2 regions of the Streptomyces sp. NPDC110618 genome follow, and region 2 is predicted to be linked to the other one. Evidence: riboswitches for the same ligand, from Rfam matches in the RefSeq annotation. Region 2 holds a riboswitch; the other holds the start of a gene.

Region 1 (7,569 bases), on a different contig from region 2:
TCCGCGAAGTCCAGCTGCCGCGGGTAGGCCGACCAGCCGGCGATGATCACCTTCGGGCGGTGCTCCTTGGCCAGGCGCTCCACCTCGGCCATGTCGACCAGGCCGGCGTCGTCGACGTGGTAGGCGACCACGTTGAACTGCCTGCCGGAGAAGTTCAGCCGCATCCCGTGGGTCAGGTGACCGCCGTGCGCCAGGTCCAGACCGAGGATGGTGTCGCCGGGCTTGGCCAGCGCGAACAGCGCGGCCTGGTTGGCGGAGGCACCCGAGTGCGGCTGGACGTTGGCGTACGCGGCGCCGAACAGCTCCTTGACCCGGTCGATGGCGATCTGCTCGGTGACATCGACGTGCTCGCAGCCGCCGTAGTAACGGCGGCCGGGGTAGCCCTCGGCGTACTTGTTCGTCAGCACCGTGCCCTGCGCCTCCATCACCGCGACCGGCGCGAAGTTCTCGGAGGCGATCATCTCCAGGGTCGACTGCTGACGGCGCAGCTCGGCATCGACCGCGGCGGCAACCTCCGGGTCGAGCTCGTGCAGGGACGTGTTCAGGACGGACATGCGTCTACGACTCCTCAGCCGGCGGAAAAGGCGGTGTACTCGTCGGCGGAGAGCAGGTCGCTCGGCTCCTCCGTGACGCGTACCTTGAACAGCCAGCCGCCCTCGAAGGGGGCGGAGTTCACCAGCGACGGGTCGTTGACGACGTCCTCGTTGATCTCCGTGACCTCACCGTTGACCGGGGAGTACAGGTCGGAGACCGACTTGGTGGACTCCAGCTCGCCGCAGGACTCGCCCGCGGTCACCGTGGAGCCGACCTCGGGGAGCTGGGCGTAGACGACGTCACCGAGCGCGTTGGCCGCGAACTCCGTGATGCCGACCGTCGCGACGCCGTCCTCGGCGGCCGACAGCCACTCGTGCTCCTTGCTGTAACGCAGCTGCTGGGGGTTGCTCATGGCCTGAATTCTCCTGTACGCGGGGGTGTGCTGATGAATGAGGGACCGCTGGAGGCGTGCGTGAGCAGCGGTGATGTGTTCAGCATCACCCACGGCCGGTGCCGGTGACGCTCACAGCTCCTGCATCCGATGCGTGCGGCTACTACTTCTGGCGCTTGTAGAACGGCAGCGCCACGACCTCGTACGGCTCGTGGCTGCCCCGGATGTCCACACCGACACCGGGCGTGCCGGGCGCCGCGTGCGCGGCGTCGACGTAGGCCATGGCGATCGGCTTGCCCAGGGTGGGGGAGGGAGCGCCGGAGGTGACCTCGCCGATGACCTTGCCGTCGGCGACGACCTGGTACCCGGCGCGCGGGACCCGGCGGCCCTCGGCGACCAGGCCGACCAGGACGCGCGGCGGGTTGCTCTCGGCGCGGGCGGCGGCCTCGGTGAGCGCCTCGCGCCCGACGAAGTCGCCCTCCTTCTCGAACTTCACCACCCGGCCGAGCCCGGCGTCGAAGGGGGTCAGCTCGGTGGTCAGCTCGTGCCCGTACAGCGGCATGCCCGCCTCCAGGCGCAGGGTGTCCCGGCAGGACAGGCCGCACGGGACCAGGCCCACCGGCTCGCCCGCCTTGGTCAGGGCCTGCCACAGCGGCTCGGCGTCGGAGGGCTTCACGAACAGCTCGAAGCCGTCCTCGCCGGTGTACCCGGTGCGCGCGATCAGCGCCGGGACGCCCGCGACGGTGCCGGGGAGCCCGGCGTAGTACTTCAGGCCGTCGAGGTCGGCGTCGGTGAGCGAGGCGAGGATACCGGGGGACTCGGGGCCCTGGACGGCGATCAGCGCGTAGGCGTCCCGGTCGTCGCGGACCTCGGCGTCGAAGCCGGCGGCGCGCTCCACCAGGGCGTCCAGCACGACCTGGGCGTTGGAGGCGTTGGCGACGACCATGTACTCGGACTCGGCCAGCCGGTAGACGATCAGGTCGTCGAGGATGCCGCCGTCCTCGCGGCAGATCATGGTGTAGCGGGCGCGGCCGACACCGACGGAGGCGATGTTGCCGACGAGGGCGTGGTTCAGCAGCGCGGCCGCCTGCGGACCGGTCACCGTGATCTCACCCATGTGGGAGAGGTCGAAGAGGCCGGCCTTGGTGCGCACGGCGTTGTGCTCGTCGCGCTCGGAGCCGTAGCGCAGCGGCATGTCCCAGCCGGCGAAGTCGGTCATCGTGGCGCCCAGCGAGCGATGCAGGGCATCGAGGGCGGTACGGCGCGGTTCGGTACTGCTCATCGGTCGGTCGTCTCCCAAGGCATGACGGGGGGGGCGTTCCTCCCCATCTGTCATCGGAACCTGAGAGGTTCGTCATGACCGCGCGTGGGCATGACTTGCACCTTGGGTGGGACCACCGGCGACGGCGGCCCGCTTTTCAGATGTGCCTCGCCCGCGCGGTAACGGGGCCTGAGAGATTCAAGGGAGGGACTTGCTCCTTCGGCGCCCCAGCACAAGGCTGGGAACTCTCCCGCGCGGATTCAAACGGCCGGTATGCAGTTGGCGCGCACATCATTGCACGCATCGGTCCGGCGTGGCAGGGCAGCATCTGTAACCGGGCTGTTGCGGTACGCGTACAGAAACTCCAGGCACGCGGAATTACCTTCTCTTTACGGTCGACGGGCAGATGGTCTCCATCTGACCCAGGGGAGGACGATCACGGTGAACAGGACGACGGCGTACGCGGCCACCTCGGGCATCGCGGTGCCCCGGCAGCCGGCAGCCCCCGTCGCGGAGGTGTGTCCGGCCCCGGTCGTGCGCGATCTGCGTGAGCGCTCCGGCCTGAGCCCGCACGCCCTGCTCTTCGGACCGAAGGACGTCGTGGTGATCACCGGCCTGCCGGGCAGCGGCAAGTCCACGCTGATGAAGCGGGCGGTCACGGGGCCGCGGATCGACTCCCAGGACACCCGGGACCGCTGGGACGCGCGGATGCCGGGCTTCCTGCCGTACGCGGTCTACCGCCCGCTCGTGCGGGTCGCGCACTACTTCGGACTGTGGCGGGCCCTGCGCTCCGGCGAGGGCCTGGTCGTGCACGACTGCGGTACGCAGTCCTGGGTGCGCGGCTGGCTGGCGCGGGCCGCGCGGCGCCGGGGCGGCACCCTGCACCTGCTGCTCCTCGACGTCACCCCGGACCAGGCACTCCAGGGCCAGCGCGAGCGCGGGCGGGGTGTGTCGCGGTACGCCTTCCTGCGGCACCGGGCTGCCGTGGGGCGGCTGCTGCGCGCGGCGGAGCGGGGCGAGCTGCCGCGGGGCACCGGTTCGGCGGTCCTGGTCGACCGGCCGGCGGCCGGGGTGCTGCGACGGATCGGGTTCACGGGCTGAGCGCGGGGCGGGTCTTCGGGCGGGGGTCGGGCTCGCGGGCCGGGTGCCGGGCGGACGCGGAGCGGATCGGCTGATGGGCCGCGTGCCCGGTGGGCGGGCAGGGTCGGCGGGTGCGGGGCGGGCCAGGTCTGGTGGACGGGCCGAGCCGGCGGGCGGCGGCGGGCCGGATCGGGTGCACGGCCAGGGCCGGGGCGGGCGCGCAGGCGCTAGCCTTTTCAGCCATACCAGTGGTTCACGGCAGGCGGTCAGAAGAGTATGGACTTCCCGGCGGATCTCCCCGCGGACTTCCCGGCGCAGGCGCACCCCCATTCGCACGGCGGATGGCCCGGCAACGAACTGGAGGAGGTGCTCTCCGCCTCCCTCGGCGTGCCCACCGCGGGCGGCCGGATCATCGAAGTGCTCGGCCGCAGCTTCCTGTGGGTCCCGCTGCCGTCCGGCGGCGGCCCGAACAGCGGTCCGCTGGACCTGCCCACGATGGAGATCGAGGGGCAGGGCTACGTCCCGGTCTTCAGCTCCGAGGAGCAGTTCCGTCAGGTCGTCGGCACGCACATGTCGTTCGCCGTCGCCCCGGCGGTGGAGTTCGCGCGGGGGCTGCCGCCGCAGGTCGGGATCATGGTCAACCCGGACGGTGTGGTGGGCATACCGCTGCCGCCCCCGGCGGTGGCCGAGCTGTGCCGGGTGGGCCGCACCCCGCTGGACGGGCCCGCGAGCGGCGGCCGGGTCAAGCTGTTCGAGCCGGACTGGAAGGACGACCCGGTCGACTTCCTCTCCGCGGCCTCGGCGGAGTTCGCGGAGACGGGCGTGGTGACCACGGCCCGCCGCTGCCTGGCCGCGATCGAGACCGCGGACCCGGTGATGTTCGTGGGGGTGGAGCTCTCGCACTGGGAGGGCGATCTGCGTACCGCGCCGATGGACGCCCTGGGCCGGGCCCTGGGCCGGGTCCCCACGAAGTGGCAGGTCAACCTGATCCTGCTGGACATGGCGGCGCAGGACCCGGTGACGCTGTGGATGCGCGAGCACGTACGGCCCTTCTACACGCGGGGTTAGCGGAGCCGTTCGAAGGGGCGCGGGGCCTGCGCGACCAGCCGCAACCGGAGCCGCGGACGCCCGCCCGGAGCAAGTCCCACTGCAGTGGGCGGCCTTAAGCTAGGGTCACGGCTCGGTCGGAGAACAGGTTGAAGGGGCGGTACAGGTGAGCGCCAGCGGCATCGCGGCCGGGCAGGTCGAGCACATGCTGCGCCAGGTCACGCCCGGGCGTTACGACGCCTACGAGGCGCTCCTGCGCGCGCTCGCGACCCCGAATTCCGGCCAGATCTGGATGCTGCTGTGGCACGGCCAGTCCGGCTCCCCGGACGCGCAGTACGGGAACATGGAGGTCGACGGCTACGGCTACGCGCCCTGCGTCACCTCCGCCCAGGAACTGTCGGCCAGTGGCTGGAACCGCAGTTACGAGGTGGTCGACGGGCTCGACGTGGCCCGCACCCTCTACCCCGACCACTACGGCCTCTGGCTGAATCCGCACGCTCCGGGCGGCGGTGTCGGCATCCCGTGGCTGGATCTGCGCCGGATCGCCACCGGCCTGGACCGCCAGCCCGCGGGCCCGCTGAGCCTGTCCGAGCCCGGCATCGAGATCCCGCACTTCTACGCCCTGCTCGCCCAGAACGCCCATCGCACCCCGGCCGTGCGCAGCCTGCGCCGCGCCTGGGTGCAGCCGGCGCTGGGGGCGCCGTATCTCGCCATCGGTCTGGACGTCTACGACACCAGTCCGTCGGCGGTGGACTCGGTGCGTGCGATGATGCAGCAGTCGATCGGCGCGGTCCCGGACGGGCTGCCGGTGTCGACGGTGGCGATGTCGGACGAGTACGACCCGGTCGCGATGTGGATGCGGGCGAACGCCCGGCCGTTCTACGACCGCGAGGCGCACGCGGCCCCGGCGCCCGCCGCCGGGTACGGGTACCCGCCCGCGCAGGGCGGCTACTGACCCGACGGGCCTTCCGACGGACCTCCCGAGGTCTTCTGACGGACCATCAAATCGTTTACGTGAACGTCACATTTCTTCGCGCGTAGATGATGGTGAAGATCACTGATTGTCCGAAATGTCATAAATTCCGCCTGTCCGACGTCCGTTATCCCCTGTTCGGATAACGGAATCCCCAGCACATCATCACGGTTGCGCATACTTTCGCCGTCAGATCTGGCGGCTGATCACGACGAAGCTGAAGACTCCCCAGTCAGACATGGGATCGGTCGATCCTGTGATCGAGTGCAAGTCGACAAAGCCGTAATCCACGGCAGGCGTAGGCCGGTCACCACCGGCGAGAGGGGTCGGGTCACCGTGACCGCACCGATCGAGACCACCGGGGCATCAGAAGCACAGCCGGAGGCTGTGCTCAGCGGTGCCGACAAGGGGCAGATCGAGGGCCGTTCCCTGGGGCAGATCGCCTGGACCCGGTTCAAGAAGGACAAGGTCGCCGTCGCCGGCGGCGTCGTCGTCATCCTGCTGATCCTGCTCGCGATCCTCGCCCGGCCCATCCAGGCCCTGTTCGGTCTCGACCCCAACGCCTTCAACCAGGACCTGCTCGACCCCAACACCTCGCTGCCGCACGGCGACTGGGGCGGCATGAGCGCCGAGCACCCGCTGGGCATCGACCCCAATTTCGGGCGCGACATCGCCACCCGCATCCTGGAGGGGTCCTGGGTGTCCCTGGTCGTCGCGTTCGGGGCGACGATCCTGTCCAACACGATCGGCACCATCCTCGGCGTGATCGCGGGCTACTACGGCGGCCGCACCGACGCGATCATCAGCCGGCTGATGGACACCTTCCTCGCCTTCCCGCTGCTGCTCTTCGCCATCGCCATCTCGGCGACGCTCCAGGGCGGTGCCTTCGGCCTGGAGGGCCTGCCGCTGCACATCAGCGTGCTGATCTTCATCATCGGCTTCTTCAACTGGCCGTACCTGGGCCGCATCGTCCGCGGCCAGACCCTGGCGCTCAGGGAGCGTGAATTCGTCGACGCCTCCCGCGGTATGGGCGCCAAGGGTCCGTACATCCTGTTCCGGGAGCTGCTCCCGAACCTGGTCGGCCCGATCATCGTCTACTCGACGCTGCTCATCCCGACGAACATTCTTTTCGAGGCCAGCCTGAGCTTCCTCGGCGTCGGCATCCAGCCCCCGCAGGCGTCGTGGGGCGGCATGCTCAGCGAGGCGGTCAAGTTCTACAAGGTCGACCCGCAGTTCATGATCGTGCCCGGCCTCGCCATCTTCGTCACCGTCCTGGCGTTCAACCTGCTCGGCGACGGACTCCGTGACGCTCTCGACCCGCGCAGCCGCTGATATGCGGCCCCATCGAGAGCCCATCAAGTTTCCAACTATGGAGGGGAAGCAGACCATCATGCGAAGGTCAGCGCTGGCCGCCATCGCGGCCATCGGCACTGTCAGCCTGGTTCTTTCGGGCTGCAGCAAGGCCGATGACAATTCGGGCAATGGCGACGGCAACAGCAAGTCCGCCGGCGCCGACGCGGCGACCAAGGGTGTCGTCAACGCCTCCACCGCCAAGGGTGGCACGGTCACTTACGAGTACTCGGACGTTCCGGACTCCTTCGACCCGGGCAACACGTACTACGGCTACATGTTCAACCTCAGCCGGCTGTACGCCCGCCCGCTGATGACCTACAAGCCGGCCCCCGGTGACAAGGGCAACGAGCTCGTCCCGGACCTCGCCGCGGCTCCGGGTGAGTCCAGCGACAACGGCAAGACCTGGACGTACAAGCTGCGTGAGGGTCTGAAGTACGAGGACGGCACGCCGATCACGTCCAAGGACGTGAAGTACGCCGTCGAGCGCTCCAACTTCGCGCGTGACGTGCTCTCCCTCGGCCCGAACTACTTCCAGCAGTTCCTTGAGGGCGGCGACAAGTACAAGGGTCCCTACAAGGACAAGAGCGACAAGGGCATCGCGTCCATCCAGACGCCGGACGACCAGACGATCGTCTTCAAGCTCAACCGCTCCTTCCAGGAGTTCGACTACCTGGTCGCCCAGCCGCAGACGGCCCCCGTGCCGAAGGCCAAGGACAAGGGCGTCGACTACGTCAAGAGCATCGTTTCCTCGGGCTCGTACAAGTTCGAGAGCTACGAGGAGGGCAAGCAGGCCGTCCTCGTCCGCAACGAGAACTGGGACGCGAAGACCGACCCGCTGCGCAAGCAGTACCCGGACAAGATCGTCATCAAGCTCAAGGTCAACGCCGAGACGATCGACCAGGACGTCCGCGCGGGCAAGGCGATCGACCT
Region 2 (7,569 bases):
CAGTACGAGGGCGGGTACCTGGAAGGAGACCGCGGTCAGCCAGTTCATGGCGCGCCGGCGGGCCCGCCCCCGGGCCGCGTCGGCGGCCGGGGGCGGCAGGTCCGTGTCGGGACCGGTCCGTTTCTCCGGAAGGAAGGTGGACGTCATCGGTTGTTACTGCTCTTCCTTCGCGACCTGGGTGATCGAGTCGGTGACCTGCTCCGGGGACTTGGATCCGGCGATCAGACCGGCGACGCTCTCGTTGACCTCCTGACCGAGGGCCGGCGCGTACGCCTGGTCCAGGTAGAGCTGGAAGCCGGTGGCGGCCGTCAACTGCTGCTGTACGGCCTTGACGTTGGGGTCGGTGATGGCACGCTCGGCGGCCGGGACGACGGGCAGGACGCCGGTCTTCTTGACCAGCTCCACGTCGGTCGCCTCGGAGGCGAAGAACTTCAGGAAGTCCACCGCCGCCTGCGGGGCGCCGGCGCGCAGCGCGTGGCCGCCGCCTCCGCCGAACACCTCGGTGATCGCGCCCTGTCCGCCCTCGACCGCGGGGAACGGGAAGAAGCCGAGGTCGTCCCCGAGCCCCTTGCCCGCGTCGGCCTGGACGATGGGCGCCCACTGGCCCATCAGCTCCATGGCCGCCTTGCCGTTGCCGACGGTGGCCGCCTGGCCGGTGGGCCCGGAGTAGGAGGCGCCGAGGAAGCCCTTCTGGAACGGCTTCAACTCGACCAGTTCCTTGAGGTGTTCACCGGCCTGGACCAGGCCGGGGGAGGTGAAGTCCTTGTCCTGGTTTGCCTTCTCCAGGGCGTCGACACCCGCGGTGCGCATCGCGAGGTAGGCCCAGTAGTACATACCGGTCCACGCCTCCTTGCCCGCGAGGGCGAGCGGGGTGACACCGGCGGACTTGAGCTTGTCGACCGCGTCCAGGAAGGCGCTCCAGGTGGCCGGGGGCTCGCTGATACCCGCCTTCTTGAACAGCGCCTTGTTGTACCAGAAGCCGATCATGCCGATGTCGAACGGTATGCCGTAGACCTTGTCGTCTATGAGGTACGGCTCCTTCGAGACCGGGACGAGCTTGTCGCCCCAGCCCTTGGTGCGGTCGGTGAGGTCCTCGACCAGTCCCGCCTCGACCTGCTGCTTGAGCACGCCGCCGCCCCAGGTGTGGAAGATGTCCGGGAGCTTCCCGGACGCGGTCAGCGCCGTCATCTTCGACTTGTAGGCGTCGTTCTCCAGCTGGACGATCTTGACCTTGACCTTGGGGTTCTGCGCCTCGAACTTCTTGGCGAGGGCGGCCCACACGTCCTTGGTGGGCTGGGTCGTGGAGATGTTCCACCACTCGATGGTGGTCGTACCGTCGGACGACCCCCCGTCCGAGTCGCCGCCGCAGCCGCTGAGTGCCGTCATGCTCAGACCCGCGGCGGCGGAGACCGCCAGGAATCTGCGGCGGGAGAGTGCCGGGTCGCCCATCATGCGCTCCTTTTCGACATATTGCCCTTCGAAAGTTTCGGTCTCACGACAGAAAGCTTCGCTGCAGCCGCACCCTAGAGACACGCGCTGACGGGTGGCAACCCTTGTGCACAGGGAATCCGAGTCCGGTCCGCCCACGATCGAAAGGGAGTTGGGCCTACGACACGTTCCGGGCACCCCCAACCGAAACATTCGGATCAGCTGACGAACATTACGGAGCGGACTGTAGGAGAGGTCGCGAGGTCCGGCAAGAGTGCCTGCGCGGGCACACGAAAGCGGGCACGAAAAGGGGCTCCGCCCGAGCCGTAGCCCGGGCGGAGCCCCTTGAGGTCAGTGCCCTCGGTCAGTCCTCGTACGCGTCCAGCGGCGGGCACGAGCAGACCAGGTTGCGGTCACCGTAGGCCTGGTCGATGCGGCGCACCGGCGGCCAGTACTTGTCCGCGGCCGAGACCCCGCTCGGGAAGACGGCCTCCTCGCGGCTGTAGCCGTGCTCCCACTCCCCGCTCAGCGCGGCGGCGGTGTGCGGCGCGTTGCGCAGCGGGTTGTCGTCCGCGGCCCACTCGCCGGAACCGACCTTCTCGATCTCCGCGCGAATGGCGATCATCGCGTCGCAGAACCGGTCCAGCTCGATGAGGTCCTCGGACTCGGTCGGCTCGATCATCAGCGTGCCGGCGACCGGGAAGGACATCGTCGGCGCGTGGAAGCCGTAGTCGATGAGCCGCTTGGCCACGTCGTCCACGGTCACACCGGTCGCCTTGGTCAGCGGACGCAGGTCGATGATGCACTCGTGCGCGACCAGCCCGCCGGGACCGGTGTAGAGCACCGGGTAGTGCGGCTCCAGCCGCTTGGCGATGTAGTTGGCGCTGAGTACCGCGACCTGCGTGGCCCGCTTGAGCCCCTCGCCGCCCATGAGACGGACGTACGACCAGGAGATCGGCAGGATCCCCGCGGAGCCCCAGGGGGCCGCCGAGATGGGTCCGACACCGGCCTCGGGCCCGGCGGCCGGCTGCATCGGGTGGTTCGGCAGGTACGGCGCCAGGTGCGCGCGGACACCGACCGGGCCGACGCCCGGACCGCCGCCGCCGTGCGGGATGCAGAAGGTCTTGTGCAGGTTCAGGTGGGAGACGTCGCCGCCGAAGTGGCCCGGCTTGGCCAGCCCCACCAGGGCGTTGAGGTTGGCGCCGTCGACGTAGACCTGCCCGCCGGCCTCGTGGACCCGGGCGCAGATGTCGGCGACGTGCTCCTCGAACACACCGTGCGTCGAGGGGTACGTGATCATCAGCACCGCGAGCTCGTCGCGGTACTGCTCGATCTTCGCCCGCAGGTCCTCGACGTCGATCTCGCCGTCCTCGGCGGTCTTGACGACGACGACCTTCATACCGGCCATCGCGGCGCTGGCGGCGTTGGTGCCGTGCGCGGAGGACGGGATGAGGCAGACGGTGCGCTGCTCGTCGCCGTTGGCCCGGTGGTAGCCGCGCACGGCGAGCAGTCCGGCCAGCTCGCCCTGCGAACCGGCGTTGGGCTGGAGGCTGACCTTGTCGTACCCGGTGACCTCGGCGAGACGTTCCTCCAGCTCACGGATGAGCGTGAGGTAGCCCTCGGCCTGCTCCTCGGGCACGAAGGGGTGCAGCTGCCCGAACTCGGGCCAGGTCACCGGCTCCATCTCGGTCGTGGCGTTCAGCTTCATCGTGCAGGAGCCGAGCGGGATCATGCCGCGGTCCAGCGCGTAGTCACGGTCCGCCAGGCGGCGCAGGTAGCGCAGCATCGCGGTCTCGGAGCGGTACTGGTGGAAGACGGGGTGGGTCAGGAACTCGTCCTGGCGCAGCAGCCCCTGCGGCAACGCGTCCTCGGTCTTCGCGTCCAGGGGCTCGATGTCGGCCTCGACGCCGAAGGCGCCCCACACGGCGGTCAGCTGGGCGCGGCCGGTGGTCTCGTCGCAGGCGATCGAGACGTGGTCGGCGTCGACGAGGTGCAGGTTCACCCCGGCCTCGCGGGCGGCGGCGACGACCTCGGCGGCCCGTCCGGCCACCCGCACGGTGAGGGTGTCGAAGTAGTTCGCGTGCACGATCTCGGCGCCGCCCGCGGCGAGCCCGGCGGCGAGGATCGCGGTGTAGCGGTGCACGCGCCGCGCGATGCCCTTCAGCCCCTCGGGGCCGTGGTAGACGGCGTACATGCCGGCCATGACGGCGAGCAGCACCTGCGCGGTACAGATGTTGCTGGTCGCCTTCTCGCGGCGGATGTGCTGCTCACGGGTCTGCAGCGCGAGGCGGTACGCCTTGTTGCCGTCCGCGTCCACGGAGACGCCGACGAGCCGTCCGGGCAGGGAGCGCGCGAACTTATCGTGCACGGCCATGTAGCCGGCGTGCGGACCGCCGAAGCCCATCGGGACACCGAACCGCTGGGTCGTACCGACCGCGATGTCGGCACCCAGCTCACCGGGCGAGGTCAGCAGCGTCAGCGCGAGCAGGTCGGCGGCGACGGTGACCAGCGCGCCCAGTTCGTGCGCCTGCTCGATGACGGGCTTGAGGTCCCGCACGGCACCGGAGGCACCCGGGTACTGCAGGAGCACACCGTTGATCTCACGCTCGGCGATCTCGGCCGGGATACCGTCGCTGAGGTCGGCGACGACCACCTCGACGCCGGTCGGCTCGGCACGCGTCTCGATCACGGCGATGGTCTGCGGAAGGGCGTCCGCGTCGACCAGGAAGAGGCCCTTCTTGTTCTTGCCCATGCGCCGGGACAGCGCCATGGCCTCGGCCGCGGCGGTGCCCTCGTCCAGCAGCGAGGCGCCGGAGGTGGGCAGGCCGGTGAGGTCGGCGACCATGGTCTGGAAGTTGAGCAGCGCCTCCAGGCGGCCCTGCGAGATCTCCGGCTGGTAGGGCGTGTACGCCGTGTACCAGGCCGGGTTCTCCATGACGTTGCGCAGGATGACCGGCGGGGTGAAGGTGCCGTAGTAGCCGAGCCCGATCATGGAGTCGAGCACCTGGTTGCGGTCGGCGAGCGAACGCAGCTCGGCGAGCACCTCGGCCTCGGACCGCGCGCCCGGCAGCGCGAGCGAGTCGGCGTTCTTGATCACATCCGGTACCGCGGCGGCGGTCAGCTCGTCCAGCGAGCCGTAGCCGACCTGGGCGAGCATCTTGGCCCGGGCTTCCTGGTCGGGCCCGATGTGACGCTGCTCGAAGGGGATCCCCGTTTCGAGCTCGGAGAGCGGAATGCGATGGGCGGTCATTGCGGAGGCCTCCTGGTCAGACACGACCTTCGAGGGGCACCACGGCGCGGGTGCCCGGACGGCCTCCCCCTCTGTCATCTCAACCTGAGAGCTTCACCGGAGGCACCAGGGCGTCCGGCTTTCACCGTCGGTGAGAGCGGAAGCCGTCGACACCCGCCCTGCTTTCCAGAGTGACCTCGTCCGTGCGGTACGTGAGCCTGAGAGATTCCGGGGAGGATTTGCTCCTTCGGCGCCTCCGGTGGTCTCCGGAGGACTCTCCCGCACGGGGTCAGCAGCCGTCTGCAAGCCTACCAGCGAGGTCAACGCCAGGTCGTTCGAGTGGCCGAGCACCCGATTGTGCTCTTTCGTAGTGCTTACGGATGATTTGCGACCTAGTGGAGGTCCCGTGCAGACCGACATCGATCCGCGCAACCTGATCGGCCGCAAGGCGTTCGACCGCAACGGCACGAAGATCGGCACGATTGACGAGGTCTACCTCGACGACGCGACCGGTGTCCCGGAGTGGGCGGCCATACGGACCGGCCTGTTCAGCAGGGACGCCTTCGTCCCGCTGGAGCCGAGCGAACTGGTCGAGGGCACCTTGCACGTCCCCTTCGACCGCACCCTGATCAAGGACGCCCCGGACTTCGGCGTCGGCCGCCACCTCTCCCCCGAACAAGAACTCCAGCTCTACCACCACTACGGCCTCGACACCGCCTCCACCCCACCCCCTCCCGACCACGACTTCGGCAACTTGGCAGGCACCGAGGACGCAGAGATGTAACCAAGCCAGCCGCCAGAGCCACAGGCAGTCGAAACCCACCCAGCCGCGGGCAGTCGTGCCGCTGGGGCGGCACGGGTGGGCGCGGCGGCACCCCGTGAGCGCCGGGCTGCGCGACCCACCCCCACGGGCACCCCCACCCTGGGCACAACCGTGAGGTCCGTACCCCCAGGGCACGATCAAGCAGAGGCCCCGTCCACCACGGCGGCCCCCGGCCCACGCGGCACCAACGGCAACGGCTCGGTCGGCGACAGCGAAGGATCATCAACCGCGAACGTCCGCACCCGCCCCACCCCCGAGTCCGGCGTCTCGAACCGCACCGTCACCCGCCCCAGCCCACTCCCCTGCACCCACCCATGCCCGAACTCGGCATGCACCACGTCATGCCCAGCCACCCACCGCCGCTCAAGCGGCACCTCGACCGCAGCGTCCTGCGCGGCCTCCACAACACCGTCCTCCCCCGTGTCCTCGGCCCCCTTGTCCCCCGCCGCCTGCGCGAACAAATCCTCCTGCGTGAAGTCCGCCAGCCCACTGACCCCCACCCCGAGCAGCCGCACCCCACCCGTGGTGTCCACCGACTCCAGCAGCCGCGCGGCAGACTCCCGCACCACAGCCGGGTCATCCGTCGGCCCCCGCAACGTCTCGGACCGAGTCAGCGTGGAGAAGTCGTACCGCCGCACCTTCAGCACAATCGTCCGCCCCGACAGCCCGGCCCCCCGCAACCGCCGCACGCACCGGTCCGCCAGCCGCTGCACCTCCAGCCCGACCCGCACCCGGTCATGGATGTCGACGTCATAGGTGTCCTCGACCGACACCGACTTCGTCTCCCGCTCGGCCACCACGGGCCGCTCGTCCCTCGCCAGCGCCATCGCGTACAGCGCGTGCCCGAGCGACTTCCCCAGCAGCCGTACGAGCTCGTCCTCCCCGGCCTCGGCCAGCTCCTCGACCGTGTGGATCCCGGCCCGCCGCAGATGGTCCCCGGTGGCCGGCCCCACACCCGGCAGCGTCCGTACCGACATCGGCCCGAGCAGCGCCCGCTCCGTCCCCGGTTCGATCAGCACCAGCCCGTCCGGCTTGGCCTGCTCCGAGGCGATCTTCGCCAGCATCTTGGACGCCGCGAGCCCGACGGACCCCGTCAGGCCCGTGACGGCCCGTATGTCGGCGCGCAGCTTCACCGCGGCCAGCCGGGCCGACTCCGCGTCCCAGGCCCTCCCCCCGGCCTCCAGATCCACGAACGCCTCGTCCAGGCTGAGCGGTTCCACGAGCGGCGACAGGGCGCGCAGCAACGCCATGACCTGCTCGCTGATGGACCGGTAGAACGCGAAACGCGGTACGAGATACGCGGCGTTCGGCGCCAACCGCCGCGCCTGCGCCATGGGCATCGCCGAATGCACCCCGAGCACCCGGGCCTCGTACGACGCGGTCGCCACCACACCGCGCGGCCCGAGCCCGCCCACGATCACGGCCTTGCCGCGCAGACTCGGCTTGGACGCCTGCTCCGCCGAGGCGAAGAAGGCATCCATGTCGAGGTGCAGGATCGTGGGCGCGCTTCTCACATGTCCGATGCTGCCTTACACCACTGACAATGCCCCGGCACGGCCACGAGACCTGACCGGGACGTCAGACCGCCCGGTTGCGCCGCCGCGCCAGCTCGTCCGCCGGATTGTGCCCGACGAGCGTCTCACCGGTGTCGATGCGCTCCCCGTGCAGCTGCGACAGCGCGCTCTCGACGTCCCGCCACACCACGCCGACGGCGATCCCGAAGATGCCCTGTCCGCCCTGGAGCAGCGCGTGGACCTCGTCGGGCGAGGTGCACTCGTAGACCGTGGCACCGTCGCTCATCAGCGTCATCCGCTCCAGGTCGCTGAAGCCCCGCTCCCGCAGGTGCTGAACGGCGGTGCGGATGTTCTGCAGGGACACCCCGGTGTCCAGGAACCGTTTGACGATCTTGAGGACGACAACGTCCCGGAAGCTGTACAGCCGCTGGGTTCCCGACCCGTACGCGGGCCGCACACTGGGCTCGACCAGCCCGGTACGGGCCCAGTAGTCCAGTTGCCGGTAGGTGATCCCGGCGGCGGCGCAGGCCGTGGGGCCGCGGTAGCCGATCTGCTCGGTCGTCATGGGTGCCGTC

The links. A riboswitch is a leader RNA that binds a small molecule or an ion and turns the genes downstream of it on or off. The one in region 2 is predicted to bind glycine.
Region 1: it holds a riboswitch for glycine, as region 2 does, so the genes downstream of both, gcvT (glycine cleavage system aminomethyltransferase GcvT) here and gcvP (aminomethyl-transferring glycine dehydrogenase) in region 2, are expected to answer to the same signal.

The regions. Positions count from the first base shown of each region.
Region 1 covers NZ_JBVKBN010000011.1:81-7,649, forward strand. The annotation lists partial or broken gene ACZ7L7_RS19725 (aminotransferase class I/II-fold pyridoxal phosphate-dependent enzyme) at 1-554, opposite strand, end outside; gene gcvH (glycine cleavage system protein GcvH) at 569-946, opposite strand; gene gcvT (glycine cleavage system aminomethyltransferase GcvT) at 1,089-2,207, opposite strand; glycine riboswitch at 2,245-2,353, opposite strand; glycine riboswitch at 2,354-2,449, opposite strand; gene ACZ7L7_RS19740 (AAA family ATPase) at 2,628-3,287, shown strand; gene ACZ7L7_RS19745 (hypothetical protein) at 3,277-3,510, opposite strand; gene ACZ7L7_RS19750 (enhanced serine sensitivity protein SseB) at 3,543-4,334, shown strand; gene ACZ7L7_RS19755 (enhanced serine sensitivity protein SseB C-terminal domain-containing protein) at 4,480-5,268, shown strand; gene ACZ7L7_RS19760 (ABC transporter permease) at 5,623-6,618, shown strand; gene ACZ7L7_RS19765 (ABC transporter substrate-binding protein) at 6,677-7,569, shown strand, end outside.
Region 2 covers NZ_JBVKBN010000019.1:8,355-15,923, reverse strand. The annotation lists gene ACZ7L7_RS27975 (carbohydrate ABC transporter permease) at 1-147, opposite strand, end outside; gene ACZ7L7_RS27970 (extracellular solute-binding protein) at 154-1,449, opposite strand; gene gcvP (aminomethyl-transferring glycine dehydrogenase) at 1,793-4,678, opposite strand; glycine riboswitch at 4,854-4,949, opposite strand; gene ACZ7L7_RS27960 (PRC-barrel domain-containing protein) at 5,064-5,441, shown strand; gene ACZ7L7_RS27955 (DNA polymerase IV) at 5,618-6,994, opposite strand; gene ACZ7L7_RS27950 (MerR family transcriptional regulator) at 7,059-7,569, opposite strand, start outside.